Linked DNA regions of Thermogemmatispora onikobensis. The protein of the gene in region 2 interacts with the protein of the main gene of each other region in a pairwise test. Links are inferred from orthologs where the notes say so. Each region holds a gene or a part of one and is shown on either strand. Other genes may lie near its edges.

What was found.
Region 1: the proteins of lpdA (region 2) and odhB interact in binary tests that used the Escherichia coli proteins (3 or more experiments, as listed by UniProt). The link is inferred for Thermogemmatispora onikobensis from one-to-one orthologs.

The regions. Positions count from the first base shown.
Region 1 is NZ_BDGT01000001.1:88,065-95,764, forward strand. Bases 2,946-5,913 are described here. They hold odhB (2-oxoglutarate dehydrogenase complex dihydrolipoyllysine-residue succinyltransferase), read right to left. Parts: upstream 5,133-5,913; coding sequence 3,759-5,132; downstream 2,946-3,758. Other genes in these bases: BGC09_RS00330 (FHA domain-containing serine/threonine-protein kinase), read right to left, coding at 2,946-3,366; BGC09_RS00340 (2-oxoglutarate dehydrogenase E1 component), read right to left, coding at 5,358-5,913. In the rest of the region: BGC09_RS00315 (phosphotransferase), read right to left, coding at 1-199; BGC09_RS00320 (sulfurtransferase), read right to left, coding at 242-1,126; BGC09_RS00325 (DUF6391 domain-containing protein), read right to left, coding at 1,160-1,702; more of BGC09_RS00330, read right to left, coding at 1,807-2,945; more of BGC09_RS00340, read right to left, coding at 5,914-7,700. UniProt on the Escherichia coli protein: E2 component of the 2-oxoglutarate dehydrogenase (OGDH) complex which catalyzes the second step in the conversion of 2-oxoglutarate to succinyl-CoA and CO(2).
Region 2 is NZ_BDGT01000020.1:56,830-64,385, reverse strand. The notes cover bases 2,670-5,493. They hold lpdA (dihydrolipoyl dehydrogenase), read right to left. Parts: upstream 4,888-5,493; coding sequence 3,451-4,887; downstream 2,670-3,450. Other genes in these bases: BGC09_RS10720 (serine/threonine protein kinase), read right to left, coding at 5,088-5,493; BGC09_RS10730 (hypothetical protein), read right to left, coding at 2,670-2,978. Outside these bases: BGC09_RS10740 (hypothetical protein), read right to left, coding at 1-152; BGC09_RS10735 (gamma-glutamyl-gamma-aminobutyrate hydrolase family protein), read right to left, coding at 233-1,537; more of BGC09_RS10730, read right to left, coding at 1,608-2,669; more of BGC09_RS10720, read right to left, coding at 5,494-6,209; BGC09_RS10715 (MFS transporter), read right to left, coding at 6,572-7,556. UniProt on the Escherichia coli protein: Lipoamide dehydrogenase is a component of the glycine cleavage system as well as of the alpha-ketoacid dehydrogenase complexes.

The sequences.
Region 1 (7,700 bases), on a different replicon or contig from region 2:
GGCGCAACAGATAGCGCTCCCCCTCGATCTCCAGTAGCATGCCCAGCGGCTCAGGGCTATAGGGAGACGTCAACAGGCCCAGGGGCTGCCAGGATGAGAGGCCGAACCCCTCCATGATCCGCTCCAGATCAAAAGAGGGCTGTGCAGACCCTTCCCAATGCTCGCCCCCACCAGCCTCAGCGGAGAAAAACCCCTCCATCAGCATGCCTCACGAAACAGCACATAGAGCCGCACGACAGCACTACACTTCCGTAGGGAGATCGGGACGGACCCCCCACTCGTTCCAGGAGCCATCGTAATTTGTCAGATGAGGATACCCCAGCAATGCCAGACTAAAGAGCACCACCGTCGCCGCCACGCCGCCATTACAATAAGCGATCACCTGTTCCTCCGGGCGCACTCCGGCGCGGGCAAAGACAGCCGCGAGCTCCTCGTTGCTGCGGAACAGACCCGTCTGAGGATCAACCAGCTCCTCACGCGGAATATTGATGGCGCCCGGAATATGTCCCCGACGACCCGGGCGGCGCACCACCTGACCGCTGTACTGGCCCACATCGCGGGCATCAATCACACGGACTCCTGCCCGTCCCAGAGCCGCCAGCACCTCCTCCGCCGTGGCCCGCAACGCCGGCTGCACCCGCGGTGTAAAGACCGCGGGCGGGAACTGCGGCACCTCCGTCGTCAGCGGACGCCCCTCGCGCAGCCAACGCGGAAAGCCTCCGTTCAGCACCCGTACCTCGCGATGACCATAGTAGGTCAGCGCCCACCACAGGCGCGTGGCAAACTGCGAGGCCGGATGTGCATCATAGGCCACCACCACATGCTCATCCCCTATACCCAGCCGCCCCAACACCTCAGCAAAGCGCTCCGGCGGCGCCACCTGCGCCTTCACCTCGCTAGCGGGATCAACGATATCGCTCGTCCAGTCAAGATAGACCGCACCTGGAATGTGCCCTTGCTCGTACTCAGCGCGCGCTCCCTCGTAGACTGCCTCCTGCTCACCCGCTCCACGCTCCACGGTGCGCACATAGCCGCGCATATCCACAATACGTAGCCTTGGATCGTGCAAGTGCTCCTCCAGCCAGGCCGGCTCGACCAGCAAGCGGTCGCGCTGGTCACTTGCCATTGTCGCCAAGCCTCCTTTCTCCCATCACCAGGATCACCAGGAGAACAACCGAGCCGCCTCCGGGTTCTCCGTGCTCACAAAATGGGCCGGTGTTCCCAGCACCTCGAAGCGCTTCACCCCAGTGATGCGCATCGACGATGAGGGCGTCTGGGTTGTCAGATAGCGTTGCACCGTTAACCCCAGAGGCCGCGCCAGAACCAGGGCCGCCGTCGTCGCCAGAACCACATTATTGAACGTATTGAAGGGGCGCCGCATGCGCGCCACCGTCATCGCCGACAGCCCACTCAACACGCCTGCCACTGCCAGATTCGTGCCGCAGCGCTCATGGACCGCCAGCTCCGGCTGCGTCGTACGCAGCAAGTGCAGCGCCTCCTCAGCTGCTGGCAGCACCTCCTCTGTCGGCACATCGCCAAAAACCAGAAAGCCCAGCGCCGATGACACCCCAGAGAAACGCACCTCCGGGAACTTACGGCTCAGCAGCACAATGGTGGCATGCTCCAGCGCATGATTCTGACGCACAGCGCTGCCCAGCAGCAACTGCTGCATGACCGCATTCACAGGATTCAACGAAGCCATCGCTCGTCCCCCTTTCCGGGCGAGGAACAGGCCAGCCTGAGCAGTGATCGCATCTGCCAGGCGACCATATTCGTCCCGCCTCCTGGGAACCACGTTCCTTTTCCTTACTTATAAACTATATGAAAGATCAAGCGTTCATCGCCGAGTTGGATCACATCGCCATCGCGCAGCATGGTCTGCTGAATACGCTCGCCGTTCACCAGCGTACCATTGGCGCTCTGCAGATCCTCCAGGTACCAGAAGCCGCTATCGAACCACAGCCGGGCATGGCGGCGCGAGACTGTACGACCGGCAATAATAAAATCATTGCCATTGGTGCGCCCAATCGTCGTCACATCCTGATGGAAACGGAAAGAGCGACCAGCCAGCGGTCCACTCTGTAGAGTCAAACTGGCCAACACCACGCGCCCCTGAGCATCGACATAGCGGTCCTTTGCCGCCTTGCGATCGGCCAGTTCATAGCCGCAAGTCGTACAGAACAGGCGCGTGCTCGGGTTAGGAGTACCGCAGCGGAAACACGATAATGTCACCGTGGGGAATGGTGTACCCGACGTGGCACGGGGTGCCAACGGCTCCCCCAGGCTCTGGCCAGAGGTAGAGCTGCTACTGGCACCTGTGGCAGCGGGCGTACCATAAGAAGGAGCGGACTGCGGTCTGGCTCCAGGGGGAGCTGGCCAGGACCCCAGTTGAGGTGAGAGCAAGGTAGAGACCGATCCGCTGCTGCTGCCCTCGGAAGAAAGAGGAGGAGGCACTGTTGACAGCCGCCAGGCGCGTGGCAGCGGCAGACGAGCCGCATTCATTGCCGCCGCCAGAGCCTCCGCCATCTCCTCGATCGACTGGTAGCGATCAGCAGGCGCCTTAGCTGTCATCTTCACCACAACCTGCTCGATCACCGCTGGCACTCCCGCCTGACGCAGCGGCTCAATCGGCAGCGGCTCCTGCAAATGCTTGAGCGTCACACTGACCGGATTCTCCGCGGTGAAAGGTACCCGCCCCGTCAGACATTCAAAAAAGACAATCCCCAGGGAGTAGATGTCGCTGCGCTGATCAACAGCCTGGCCTGTGCTCTGCTCTGGAGACATATACTGCGGCGTCCCAATGCCCACCCCGGCCCGTGTCAGGTGCGTCGTCCCCTCCAAGATCTTAGCAATCCCAAAATCAGAGAGCAACAGGTGGCCATCGCGACGCAAGAGCATATTACTCGGCTTCACATCACGATGGACAATATTATGGCTATGAGCGCAGCGCAGCCCCTCTGCCGCCTGGAGCAAAAAGTCAACAGCCTCCACCAGGGACAGCGAGCGACTCTTCAGGCGATCCCGCAAAGTGCCACCGTCGACGTACTCCATGACGATGTAGGTAATCTTTTCCTGCTCGCCGAAGTCGTGGATCTGGACAATATGGGGATTCACCAGCTTGGCGACCGAACGGGCCTCCTGCTCAAAGCGCTTGACAAAGACGGGGTCATGGGCATAGCGAGCCGGAAGCACTTTGACCGCCACATAACGGTCGAGCGAGGGCTGGTAGGCTTTAAAGACCGTAGCCATCCCGCCCGCCCCCAGCGGCTCGACGATACGGAATTGACCCAGGGACCGCCCAACGAGGGCCTGGAGATCATCGGCATGCCCCTTCTGCCGGGCATAGGGATTCTCTGATGGTTGCATAACCGGCTCATTTCCTCGATTCCTGCCATCAGTCGAACGACTCCAGAGCGCTCCCTCTCCCCTTCTCCTCAGCCAGCCAGGCTCGTCCGCTTCTACGCACCCACACCGTCTCTTGTCGGGCGGTGTGGGCAAGGCAAGGCCCTTCTCCCCTCCCTCCTGGCAAGGAAGGCGGACCAGGTACGGACAGCACAGCTCTGATTATCGCCTAACAGGCCGTCCCTGTCAATCGAAGCAAACACCCTGCCCACGGCACCAGGCCATCTGTCTGACTGTCTCCTCCCCATGCCCGCCCCCACTCGTCGTGCGGAGGCTGCCAGCCCGGCGTCCAGGCTCTCCCAGCCCAACCCACTCCCGCTCCCGCTCCCTCCGCCACCTGAAGCCTTGCCTGTCAGCTACCCTTCCAGCAGCAGCCGCTCGGGATCTTCCAGGAGTTCCTTGACCCGGACCAGGAACTGCACAGCTTCGCGGCCATCGACCACGCGATGGTCATAGGAGAGCGCCACATACATCATGGGACGTACAACCACCTGTCCATCGACCACAACCGGACGCTCCTGGACCTTGTGCATCCCCAGAATGCCTACCTGGGGACCATTGAGGATCGGCGTCGAAAGCAGCGAGCCGAAGACCCCGCCGTTGGTAATGGTGAAGGTCCCTCCCTGGAGATCCGCCAGCGTTAGCTCATTGCTGCGCGCCCGCCGTGCCAGCTCCGCAATCTCCCGCTCGATCTCCACAAAGCTCTTACGGTCAGCATCGCGCACCACAGGCACAACCAGCCCTTCATCCGTACTCACGGCGATGCCAATGTCATAGTAGTGCTTGACCAGCAGCTCGCGCCCTTGCAATTCCGCATTCAGATAAGGGAAAGCCTTGAGTGCTCCCACCACTGCCTTCGTGAAGAAGGACATAAAGCCCAGCGAGATGCTATAGCGCTGCTTGAATTCCTCACGGTGACGGGCCCGCACGGCCAGAATAGCGCTCATGTCGACCTCATTAAACGTGGTCAGCATGGCCGCCGTGTGCTGGGCCTCCACCAGACGTTGAGCAATGGTCAGGCGCCGACGCGAGAGCCGGATGCGCTCCTCACGCCGCGATTCCAAGGGCAGCAGTGGCGGCGGCTCCAAGACTGGTCCCGCCGTAGCGCTCGCCCCATCCCCTCGACCTGGCTGCGCGGTCACCGGGGCCGTGGCTGCAGGTTGCGATGGCTGCGACTGCGCTTGCAACTGAGCCTGGGCCGGGGCCTGACCTTGCTGGAGCGCCTGCTGCTGCTCCAGATAGTGCAGGACATCATCCTTGGTGACTCGCCCATGCGGGCTGCTGCTCTTGACCTGCGAGAGATCAATGTTGTACTCAGCGGCAATGCGACGCGCCAGCGGAGAAGGTGGACGTTGCCCATCTGCAAGACGCGCACCCGACGGTATGCTCTCGGGCTGAACCTCTGCCCGCACCTGCTGGGATGGAGCCGAGGCCTCAGGCGAGGGCCGTGCCTCACCCGTAGCGGACGCGGCGCTCGCCCCCGTCGCAACGGCGGCCTCCTCGAGACGAGCCAGAACCTCACCAACGGCCACATCCTCCCCCTCACGCTTCACAATCTCGGTCAGCACCCCGTCATGGTCCGCGGTCACCTCAACGCTCACCTTGTCGGTCTCCAGCTCCGCCAGCACTTCGCCCTGACGGACCTGCTCCCCCTCGCGCTTGTGCCAGCGCGCCACCGTGGCCTCAACCACTGATTCGCCCAGGGGAGGAACACGAATATCTATCGCCATTTTCTCATTCTGCCTTTCCTGCTGCAGTGCTGACTTCTGCTTTTGATGAGTGCAAAGCCTTTCTCAGAAGCGGAAGAAAGCCAAAGGCGAGCCAGCGAGCCGATCCTCTTCGACCACGCTGGTAGCTCCCGGCCTATTATAGCATTGCCGGGCCTGGCCTGTCGGCACAGCTCAGCGCGGCCCGCCCTGGCGCCATTCGTCCCTCGTCGTTCCTCGGCCTCGGCCCTAGCGCCGACGTTTGCCTGCTGATGCCTCCGCGCTACGCTTTTCCACCAGCACACCGCCCTCGCCAAGCAGAGCCTCCTCGATCAAAGCGCGCTGCTCGGCCTCGTAGCGGTCCATAAAGCCGGTGGCCGGGCTGGCGCTCTCGGGGCGCGCCAGCACCCGTAGCACCGCCTGGGACGCAGGGAGCGAGGCAAGCAGCCGTTGCAGGCGGGGCGCCATATACGTCCAGGCCCCCATATTGAGCGGCTCCTCCTGGACCCAGACCAGTTCTTGTAAGGACGGGTAGCCGCTCAACACCTGCAGCAGCTCCTCGGCAGGCAGCGGATAAAGTTGCTCCACGCGCACCACTGCCACTTCGCTGGCCTGTGATCGCTGCTCGCTTGCCAGCAGATCGATAGCCATCTTCCCACTGCACAGCAAGACCCGGCGGATGGTCTGGGCCCGTTGCCGCGCCTCGGTATCGTCGAGCACTGGCTGGAAGCGCCCGGTCGTGAGCTCCTCCAGCCTCGCCGCCGCCAGCGGATGACGCAGCAGGCTCTTGGGGGTCAGGGCCACCAGTGGCAAGGGATGACGCTGGAGACTATGCGCCTGCTGACGCAGCAGATGATAGTATTGGGCTGCCGTTGAGCAGTTGGTCACTCGCCAGTTATTGCCCGCCGATAGTTGGAGGAAGCGCTCCAGGCGCGCACTCGAATGGTCTGGTCCCTGGCCCTCATAGCCATGCGGCAGCAGCAGCACCACCGATGACTGCTGACGCCACTTGGCCCGTCCTGAAGCGATGAACTGATCGATCATGACCTGGGCTACATTGGCGAAGTCGCCGTACTGGGCCTCCCAGAGCACGAGCGCCTCTGGCGCGTGCACGCTGTAGCCATACTCGAAGCCCAGCACCGCCGTCTCGGTAAGCGGACTATTGTAGATGGCGAAGCTGGCCTGGGCCTGTGAGAGATGCTGCAGTGGCACATAGCGCTCGCCCGTACGGCTATCGTGCAGCACCGCATGGCGCTGGCTGAAGGTCCCCCGCTCCGAATCCTGGCCACTGAGGCGAATCGGGACACCATCGGCCAGAATCGAGGCGAAGGCCAGGGCCTCGGCATGACCCCAATCGATACTGCCCTGCTCTAGCGCATCGGCGCGGCGCTGCAACACGCGAGCCAGGCGCGGATGAACAGTAAAGCCCTGGGGCCAGCGCAGCAACTCGCGATTGAATTGGCGCAGCTGGTCTGCTGAAACCGGCGGAGCTGGCTCCAACTCCACCGCCAGACCGTTCTGGCCATTGCCTCCCAGCTGCTCGAAGCGGCGCGGGTCCTCGTCTACCTCCTGCTTCGCCCGCCGCAGTGTTGCAAAGGCCTCCTCCACCATCTGCTTGCACTCCTGGGCAGTCGCCACCCCCTGCTCCTGCAGGCGGCGGGCATACAGCTCGCGTACTGTCGGGTGGGCACGGATCAGCTCATAGAGCTGCGGCTGAGTAAAGGCCGGCTCATCGCCTTCGTTATGGCCCCACCGCCGATAGCCCACCAGCTCAATCAGGATATCCTTGTGGAACTCATCGCGGTAGGCATGGGCCAGGCGAATGGCGGTCAGAGCAGCCTCGGGGTCGTCGGCGTTGACATGGATGATGGGGATACTGAAGCCCTTGGCCAGATCGCTGGCGAAGAGCGTCGAACGGCTCTCCTGGGGTTCCGTAGTAAAGCCCAGCTGGTTATTAAGAATAATGTGGATGGTCCCCCCGACCGCATAGCCCTGCAGATGCCACAGGTTCAGGGTCTCCGCGACCACCCCCTCGCCCGGGAAGGCAGCATCGCCGTGGATCAGGATCGGCAGGGTTCCATCCAGTTCCTGACGCGGCTCCCCAGCGCGATCGCGACGCTCCTGGGCCGCGCGTGTCATGCCCTCCACCACCGGATTCACAAACTCCAGATGGCTGGGATTGGGCGCCAGGATGATCTTGAGCGCCAGCGAGCGGTCACCACCCAGCAGGTGCTCCGCGCCAAGATGATATTTCACATCGCCGCTCCAACCGAAGCCGAAGGTATCGGTCAGCGGCACTCCCTCCTCGTGGCGCGTGTGGGCGAACTCCGCCAGAATGGCCTGGTAGGACTTTCCCAGGACGTGGGCCAGCACGTTGAGGCGCCCACGGTGGGCCATGCCGATGATGACCTCGCGCGTCTCCGACTCCAGCGCACAGCGGATCAACTCGTCAAGCATCGGCACCAGAACATCGCAGCCCTCAATCGAGAAGCGCTTCTGGCCGGGATAGGTCTGGTGCAGGAAACGCTCAAAGATCTCCACCTGGGTCAGGCGCTGCAGCAACTGGCGGCTGGCCTGGGGACTGAGACGGCG
Region 2 (7,556 bases):
CAGCTTTGGGCCAGCAGGCGCATTTGCAGCACGCTCACCCCCAGGCTGCCACTGAGCCAACTGGCATTGACGAGGCGCCCGCCGATCACGGCATCCAGGCGTTGCTCAGCTAACAGGACAGCTTGTGTTGCTTTTCTCTGACCAGATATCATGATTCATCAAGTATCAATAGCTGTACTTACGTATGCATGTTGGATCTGGTGCGTTCAGTGAGTGGAAGTCGGCCTGAGTCTCACAGGGCTGGCGAGGAAGAAAAAGCCTCTGTCTCCTGTACCGGCTGCAGGCGAGTGCGCAGACGCCTGTTAAGGCTTTCGGGCGGGGTCATCTCCGGCTCTTCGCTGGTGACCGTTGTGACCAGCAGCGGCGGTTCCTGGCGATAGAGCAGGGCCTGGTCGCATTCCCGTAGCCAGGCGCGGATCTCCGGCAGGAACTGGTCCAGCTCCTCCAGGGGCAGCGAGGCGTAGCGGTAGGAGGCATCCACGTGCGCGGAAAAGAGGCTATGGGCCCAACCCAGGTAGACCACCCACTCGGGATGGAACTGCACAGCTAGCCAGAAGCGGCGTGGATCGCTATCCTCGATAGCCTCGATCACCCCGTCGGGAGCGGTCGCCGCCACAATCTGGCCTGGGGCCAGGTACCCGATCAGCTCGCCTTCGGGGGTCATGTAGCCCACAATCTGGTGGTGCATGGAGAGGACGGCATCGATGTAGTTGCGCTGCGGCCCGCGCGCCTCCGGTCCGCGCAGGACACGGGCCAGGCGACTGCGCGGATTGACGGCGATCGGATGCTCGACCCAATTGTCGGCGGTGATGCGTCCCCGGGCGCGATGGGGCACCAGCGGCGGCATACTCCGCGGCCATTGCGAGCGGATATCTTGATAGAGGCCGCCGCCGCGCACCACGTTCATGACCTGCATGCCGCGGCAAATGCCCAGCGTCGGAATGCAGAGCAGCCAGGCCAGCAGGGCGCAATAGCGCTCCCAAATATCGCGCCACAGCTCGGGTGTCTGGGTCTGTGGGTGCAGCACATCGCCATAGAGGCAGGAATAGAAGTCGCCTCCGCCGGCAAAGACCAGTCCGTCGACATTGCGCACCACCGGCCAGATAATGCGAAAGACTTCCTCGAAAAGATCCTCGTTGCCCAGGATGTCGAAGGGGTCGCAGCTCTGCAGCATGGGGAGCGTTGGCAAGACCAGCGGCTCCCCGCCGCTCTCGAAGATGGCGTTGACTGTGGCGGCATCGCCAGCGTAGACGGGCCAGCCCCCATCACGCAGGCAGCCGCTGGAAGAAAGCACTCCGATGCGGGGCCGATAGTAGGAGGGGAGCGGCGCCCGCTGCTGGCTGTGGATAAAGCGGACAATGCGCTCAGCCAGCGCCGTCCCAGCGCTTAGCGGTCCACTCAGCTCGTCGGTGCGGCGCCGGCTCAGCGCGCTGCCCTGGCTTGCTTCCTGGCTCTGGCTCTGTCCCAGGGAGGCCGTGCGCGCCTCGCGCACACCTCTAGTGATCATATGCACATAATAGTCGGGGTCGCGCGCCATAGCTGCTCTCTACTCCTCTCTTCAACTGTTTGCTGCTGCTTTCCCGTAGCCTGGTCTCTGTGCTGGGACTTCATGCATGGGTGGCCGATGACGAATTGTTGAGCGGGGTCACATCCAGTGTGGCCAGTCGCTCAATGGCATAGTGGATCTGGGTCACGCCGTCCTGCAGCTCGCCCGTCTGTGGATCGAACTGGCCCACAAAGGCATCCTGCGCCTGCTTGACCAGTGTGTCCAGAAGAGCCAGAGCTGCCGACTGACGTAGCTGGCTGCTGTTCATGTGGGCAAGCTGAATAGCAACCTGGCGGATCTGCTGATAGAGGCTCTGGACCTTGTTGAGGGCTTGGGTGATCTGCTGGGCCAGGCTCGCCTGCTCACGGGTCGAGCCGGGTGACTGCACCACACCCTCTAGATGGATGCCGATGTGATGAAGATAGCCAGGTGGCTGCTGGTTGGCGTTGAACTGCAGCAGGCCAACGCGCCCGATATGCGGGTCCACCAGCACCGGCGAGCCGGCGGGGACGTCGTTGCCCAGAAACTCAATACCGTCGAGATAGTCCAGAATACGAATAAACTGGCGATGCATCAGGTCGGTACTACCGTGGTTCCAGTCATCGCGCGCCGCCCCTGCCCACTCAAGAATCTTCTGCCCGTTGCGGAAGAGCCAGATATCCAGACCGCCGGGCAGGCCCAGCTTCTGTAGCGTCGGATCGAGCGCCAGCAGGTGGCGCAGGTGGTCCAGCAGACTATAGTGGTGCTCGCTGTCGTGGGGATCAGGCGTATTCGGAATAACTGCCTGGTAGCGCCAGGCGCTGCGGTCGAGCGAGGGCACCGTTGGCGTGGTCGCCGCGTCCTCCTCGGTGACCAGAAAACGGCTGGCGATGGCCAGCAGATTGGTATGCTGCCGGTCTCCCTTGTACAGGAGGTGGGCGGTGCCCTGACTGAGGGCGAGCTTGCCCAGAAGAATCGACTGACCCTCGACGCTGTCGTCGCTCTGGAGCCAGGCATAGTAGGCTTTGCCGGGCGCTGGCGGCGGAATCTTGCTCAGGTCGACCTGCACCTGATCGGCAATGCCTTGACTGGTACTCACGTTGACTTGACCACTGCTTAAGAAGAAGACATGACCGATGATAGCGCTGGTTGGGCCGGCTCCTGCTGACTGGGACTGTGTTCCGCTGCTATGGGCGAAAGGCAGCAGGTTCAGGCCGCCACTGACCAGCAGAACCACCAATGAGACCACCAGGGCCAGGCCAACAATGATGGTCGGGAGCCAGGGCCGGCGCCGCGGTGCGCTGCTGCCAAACTGGCCCAGCGGGCGGGTCGTGGGAAGAGAGCCGAACGGTTGCAGGCCGCCGCTGCTGGAGCCGCCGCTACTGTGACTGCTGTTGCTGCTGCCGGTCACTGGACCGGAGCGCGTTGGTTGCTCAAAACGAAAAGGCTTCAAGGCAGACCCTCCTGTCTCTCTGGCCGCATTCAATGAACAGAAACAGGCAGGCAGCGAGCGCAATCCATCCGCTTTCGCTTCTCTACTGAGTGTGATACCTTCAGCCTGGCTCGCTGGCCTCTGCTGCAAGTGTATGCGCCAGTGGAGGAAGGAAGCGCTTTTTTTGAGAAGGCTTTACAGGACAGGTTCCCCGAAAATTTTGGACAAAGTGCCTCACTGGCGTGTCGCAGCAATCGCAGTATCTCTCAATTGCTGTTGCGAGCGGTGGGGGCTTCGGCCTTGCTCGACTCAAGGCAGAGCCAGCCTATGTATGTATGGGCAGGCAGTGCAGGCGAGCGGGAAGCCGGCTGAAGCTGAGGACCGAAGTGTGGGGAGAGAGGCTGACCTGGCAAGCGAAAGACAGCCTGCCAGACCGAAGCCGGCAGGCCGGTATTGGAGAAAGTAGTAAGCTGAGGAGAGCAAGGCGAGCAAGCTAGCGACTGCGGGCTGCGGCTTTGGGCGTCTTGGGCGGAATATGCAGCGGGCGCCCCTCGGCTGCCAGGATAGCCTCGCGCAGTCCCTCGCTCAAGGTTGGATGCGGATGGATGGTCTCGATAATTTCGTCGCCGGTCAACTCGCCGCGCATCGCTACCGAGTACTCGCTGATCAGATTTGTGGCATCGGGGCCGATGATATGGGCGCCGAGGATTTCGTTATACTTGCCCAGGATGACCTTGGTGAAGCCGTCGGTCTCGCCGATCGCCACCGCCTTGCCGATGGCGCTCCAGGGAAAGCGCTCCACGCGCACCTCCTGGCCGTGCTGCTCGCGGGCCTGGGCCTCGGTCAGGCCAACGAAAGCCACCTCGGGGAAGGTATAGATCGGGTTAGGCACCACGCTGTAGTCCATGCGGGCCGCATGGCCGAGCGCATTTTCAGCGGCCACCTCGCCCTCCATCGAGGCCACGTGCGCCAGCCCGGCCCCGTGCACCAGGTCGCCAATGGCGTAGATGCCTGGCAGGTTTGTCTCCATCTGCTCATTGACGCGCACCCTGCCGCGGTCATGATCCAGGCCCTGCTCAAACAACTGCTCCAGGCCGCTCGTATTGGGGCGGCGGCTGACCGCCACCAGCACATAGGAGCCGTGGAAGACCTGCTCCCCCTGCTCGCCGCGGGCGACGACCTTCTTCTGCTCGCCGTCATCTTCGATGGCCTCAACCCTGGCCCCGGTAGCAATGGTAATGCCGCGGCGGCTCAGAATGCGCACGAGCAGGCGGCGCACCTCCTCATCGACGGGAGCCAAAATATCGGGCAGCATCTCGACGATAGTCACGCGCGAGCCAAGGGCCTGGAACATGCAGGCCAGCTCGACGCCGATCACTCCCCCGCCCACGCACACGACACTCTCGGGCACCTCTGTCAGGTTCCAGCATGTATCGCTATTGATGACATTGCGCCCGTCAATACCTGGGAACGGCGGCATCAGCGGCAGCGAGCCATTGGCCAGAATCACCTTCTCCGCGCTGAACTGCTCGCGGCTGCCATCGCTCTTTGTCACTGTCACCGTGCGATTAGCCTCAACGCTGCCCAGCCCCTCGTAGATCGTCACATTGTTGCCCTTCAGCAGCGTCCCCACGCCGTTGGTCATGCGTTTGACTACCTTATCCTTAAAGGTCATGGCGCGCCGCATGTCGAAGGTGGGCGGCTGTGGCAGAGTGATGCCCAGCTCCGCCAGAGATTCGAGGCGGTGCAGGCTCTCCGCGACATGCAGCATGGCCTTGGAGGGAATGCAGCCAACGTTGAGGCAGGTCCCACCAAGATACTGCTTCTCGACAATGGCAACGCGGGCCCCGAGCTGGGCCGCCCGAATGGCTGCCACGTACCCGCCCGGGCCGGCGCCGATCACTGCTACATCATAGTGGCTACTGGTCATGGAACTTCTCTCCTGCAACCCATTTGCGTTGTGGGTACCTCAGTCAGTATAGCACGTTCCAGAGAGCACGACCAGCAGCCCGCTCCCTTCCTTCCCCTGGCTCAGCTCCCTCCTCTGGCAGAGGTGGACAGGAGCCAGCGCCCAGGGTCGGAGACCCCAGCGCGGCCCTCCCCTCCCTCTCTGGCGGGCTGTCTCAAGGACTAAGGACGCAAAAGGACCAGCAGCACGCCCAGGAGCAAAAGCACGCCAATGGCGGCAAAGACGCCGGCGTTGAGCAGCATATTGCTGCGCGTCTGCTCGCGAAACTGCTCCGAGGGCAGGCGCAATGGATCAGCTGCAGCACCAGTTGCCATCTCGTTATCTTGTCGCTCCAGGTAGCGCTCCAGCAGGGCTTCTAGATCCCGCTGCATGGCGCTGGGATGCGGATAGCGCTGGGCGCGCGACAGACTGAGCTGACGCACGAGAATCATCTCCATCTGCGGACTGACAGCGGGATTGAGACGGCGCGCTGGCGGATGGAAGAAGACCAGGCGCTCGTTGGGATCGTAGCCGGTGACGGCGTGGTGCAGTGTGGCCGCCAGACTGTAGAGGTCAACGGAAGGATCAAGCTCGCCGCGGACCTCCTCGGGGGCGTAGTAGCCAGCCGCGACCGTATCTCCTTTCTCGACGGGGGGATCTGGTGGGAAGAGGGGAATGTGAGTGAGCCAGACTGCTTGCTGGGCCATGTTGATCACGATGGTCTCTGGATTGATCGAGCCATGCACGATCGGCGGCTGCTGCTCAGCCAGGACCGCCAGCAGGCCACAAAGTTGATAGCCATAGTGCACCACCTGAACCTCGGGCAGCGCACCCCCCTGGCGCTTGAGAATCGTGCCCAGGGTCTCCCCTTCCGGTTGGGTCAGAACCAGGAAATAGCTGCCGCGCTCGCTGAAGCCCTCCACGACCTGTGGAAAGCCCTGATGCTGGCCCAGGCGCTGCTGGCGCTCCATCACCTCGGCGATCACCTGATTGGCACTGGTGCGCTGGAGTAGCTCCGGCGGCATAAGCACCTCGCGAATCAGGACCTGACGACGCCCCTGCTCCTGATCGATGGCCGACCAGGCCCGCCCCTGGCGACGTTGCGTCTCCGGCAGCGGCACAGGACCCAGGATGCGGTATCGACCCTTGGCCAGGCTATCGCCACGCATGAGCAAATACTGCTGCGGCTGAGGTAATCCCAGGAGCGCACCTGTGCTGGGCGGCGCCATTGCCGCCTGGTAGCCACAGCGCGGACAACGACCATCAAAAAACATTCCCTCGTACGCGCAACGTGGACACCGCATACGCTACCTCTCCTTTTCTGGCCTCCGAGCCAGAAGAACAGCGAACAACTTCGTTTTTCTCTTCTCGTCTCATATACTCTGGTACACTGAGTGAGAAACGATGGTACGTGGTGTCTGACGAGCAAACAAACAAGCAAGCAAGTAAAATGAGCTACGCAATGAGTAGAGCGCCAAACAAGCGCGTCTCAGCGTCGATAGTGTCAGTCGGCTAGAGAGCACAAACGGCTCGTCTTTGAGCGATCGGACCAGGTGCGATAGACAGGCAGACAGATAGAATATCAGTCAGGCAAGACCTGACAAAGCGGGGTGGAAGCCGGCGGTGGCAGACAATCGGCTCTGCGAAGGTATCCGCCCGAGCATTCCTAGGGAGACACCTCATCCAGCCGTTTCTGCCGGGTGGACGGACCAAACTGTGCAAGCAGAGCTGCCAGTAAGAGAAAGCTCCCGATCAGCACAAAGGTGCCACCTGGTCCCAGGCGCGTCACCAGCGAAGTGACGTAGCTGACGCCGATCCCGCCGCCCACATGGCCGATGCCATCGACCAGAGCGAAGCCGCTGGCGCGGGCCCGCGTTGGGTAATTCTCCGTCGACCAGGAATAGACCATTGGCAGCCAGATATAGCAGCCCATGCCCAGCACGATGGTGCCGAGCGCTGCCAGCCCAAAGCTATTGCCGCTGAAAGCGACGGTGACCTCTCCCAGCATGGTCAGCAAAGCGGCGACCAGCAGCCAGATCTTGCGCTCCACATATTCGCCAAGCAGGTAGGCTGAGAGAGCGCAAATCGTACTGCCAATGATGCCGCAAGAGGTGATCAGGCCGGCCTCGGCGACTGGATAGTGCAGGGCCACCAACAAGGTGGTCATCCCTGAAATGTTCGAATAGACCGTGATATAGGCCAGCAACCAGATGACCAGAAGCAGAATGGTGCGCTTGAAATAGAGCGTGTTGCTAAAGATCTCCTTGTAGCCGGTGCGCCGGTCGTAGATAGGGGCCTGCAGCTCAGGCTCTGGCGGAGGCAGCTCGCTACCCAGGCGCTGGCGGGCATGGTCTTCCATGCGCTCGACCACGCGCTCGGCCTCGTAGATGCGGCCCTTGGTAATGAGCCAGCGCGGCGATTCGGGCAGCTGGAAGCGCAAGAGCAGGCCGATAAAGGCCAGGGAAGCGCCGATGGCATAGACAATGCGCCAGCCGAAGGTAAACTGCGGGCCGGCCAGGGCAATAGGCAGTCCGTAAGGGAAAGGTTCGGGTGGCGTCGTCAGATAGAAGCCGAGCCAGACGCCGAGCGAGCCTCCAATCGAAGACATAATGAAAATAAGGGCAGTGTAGCGAGCGCGCTCTCCCCGTGGC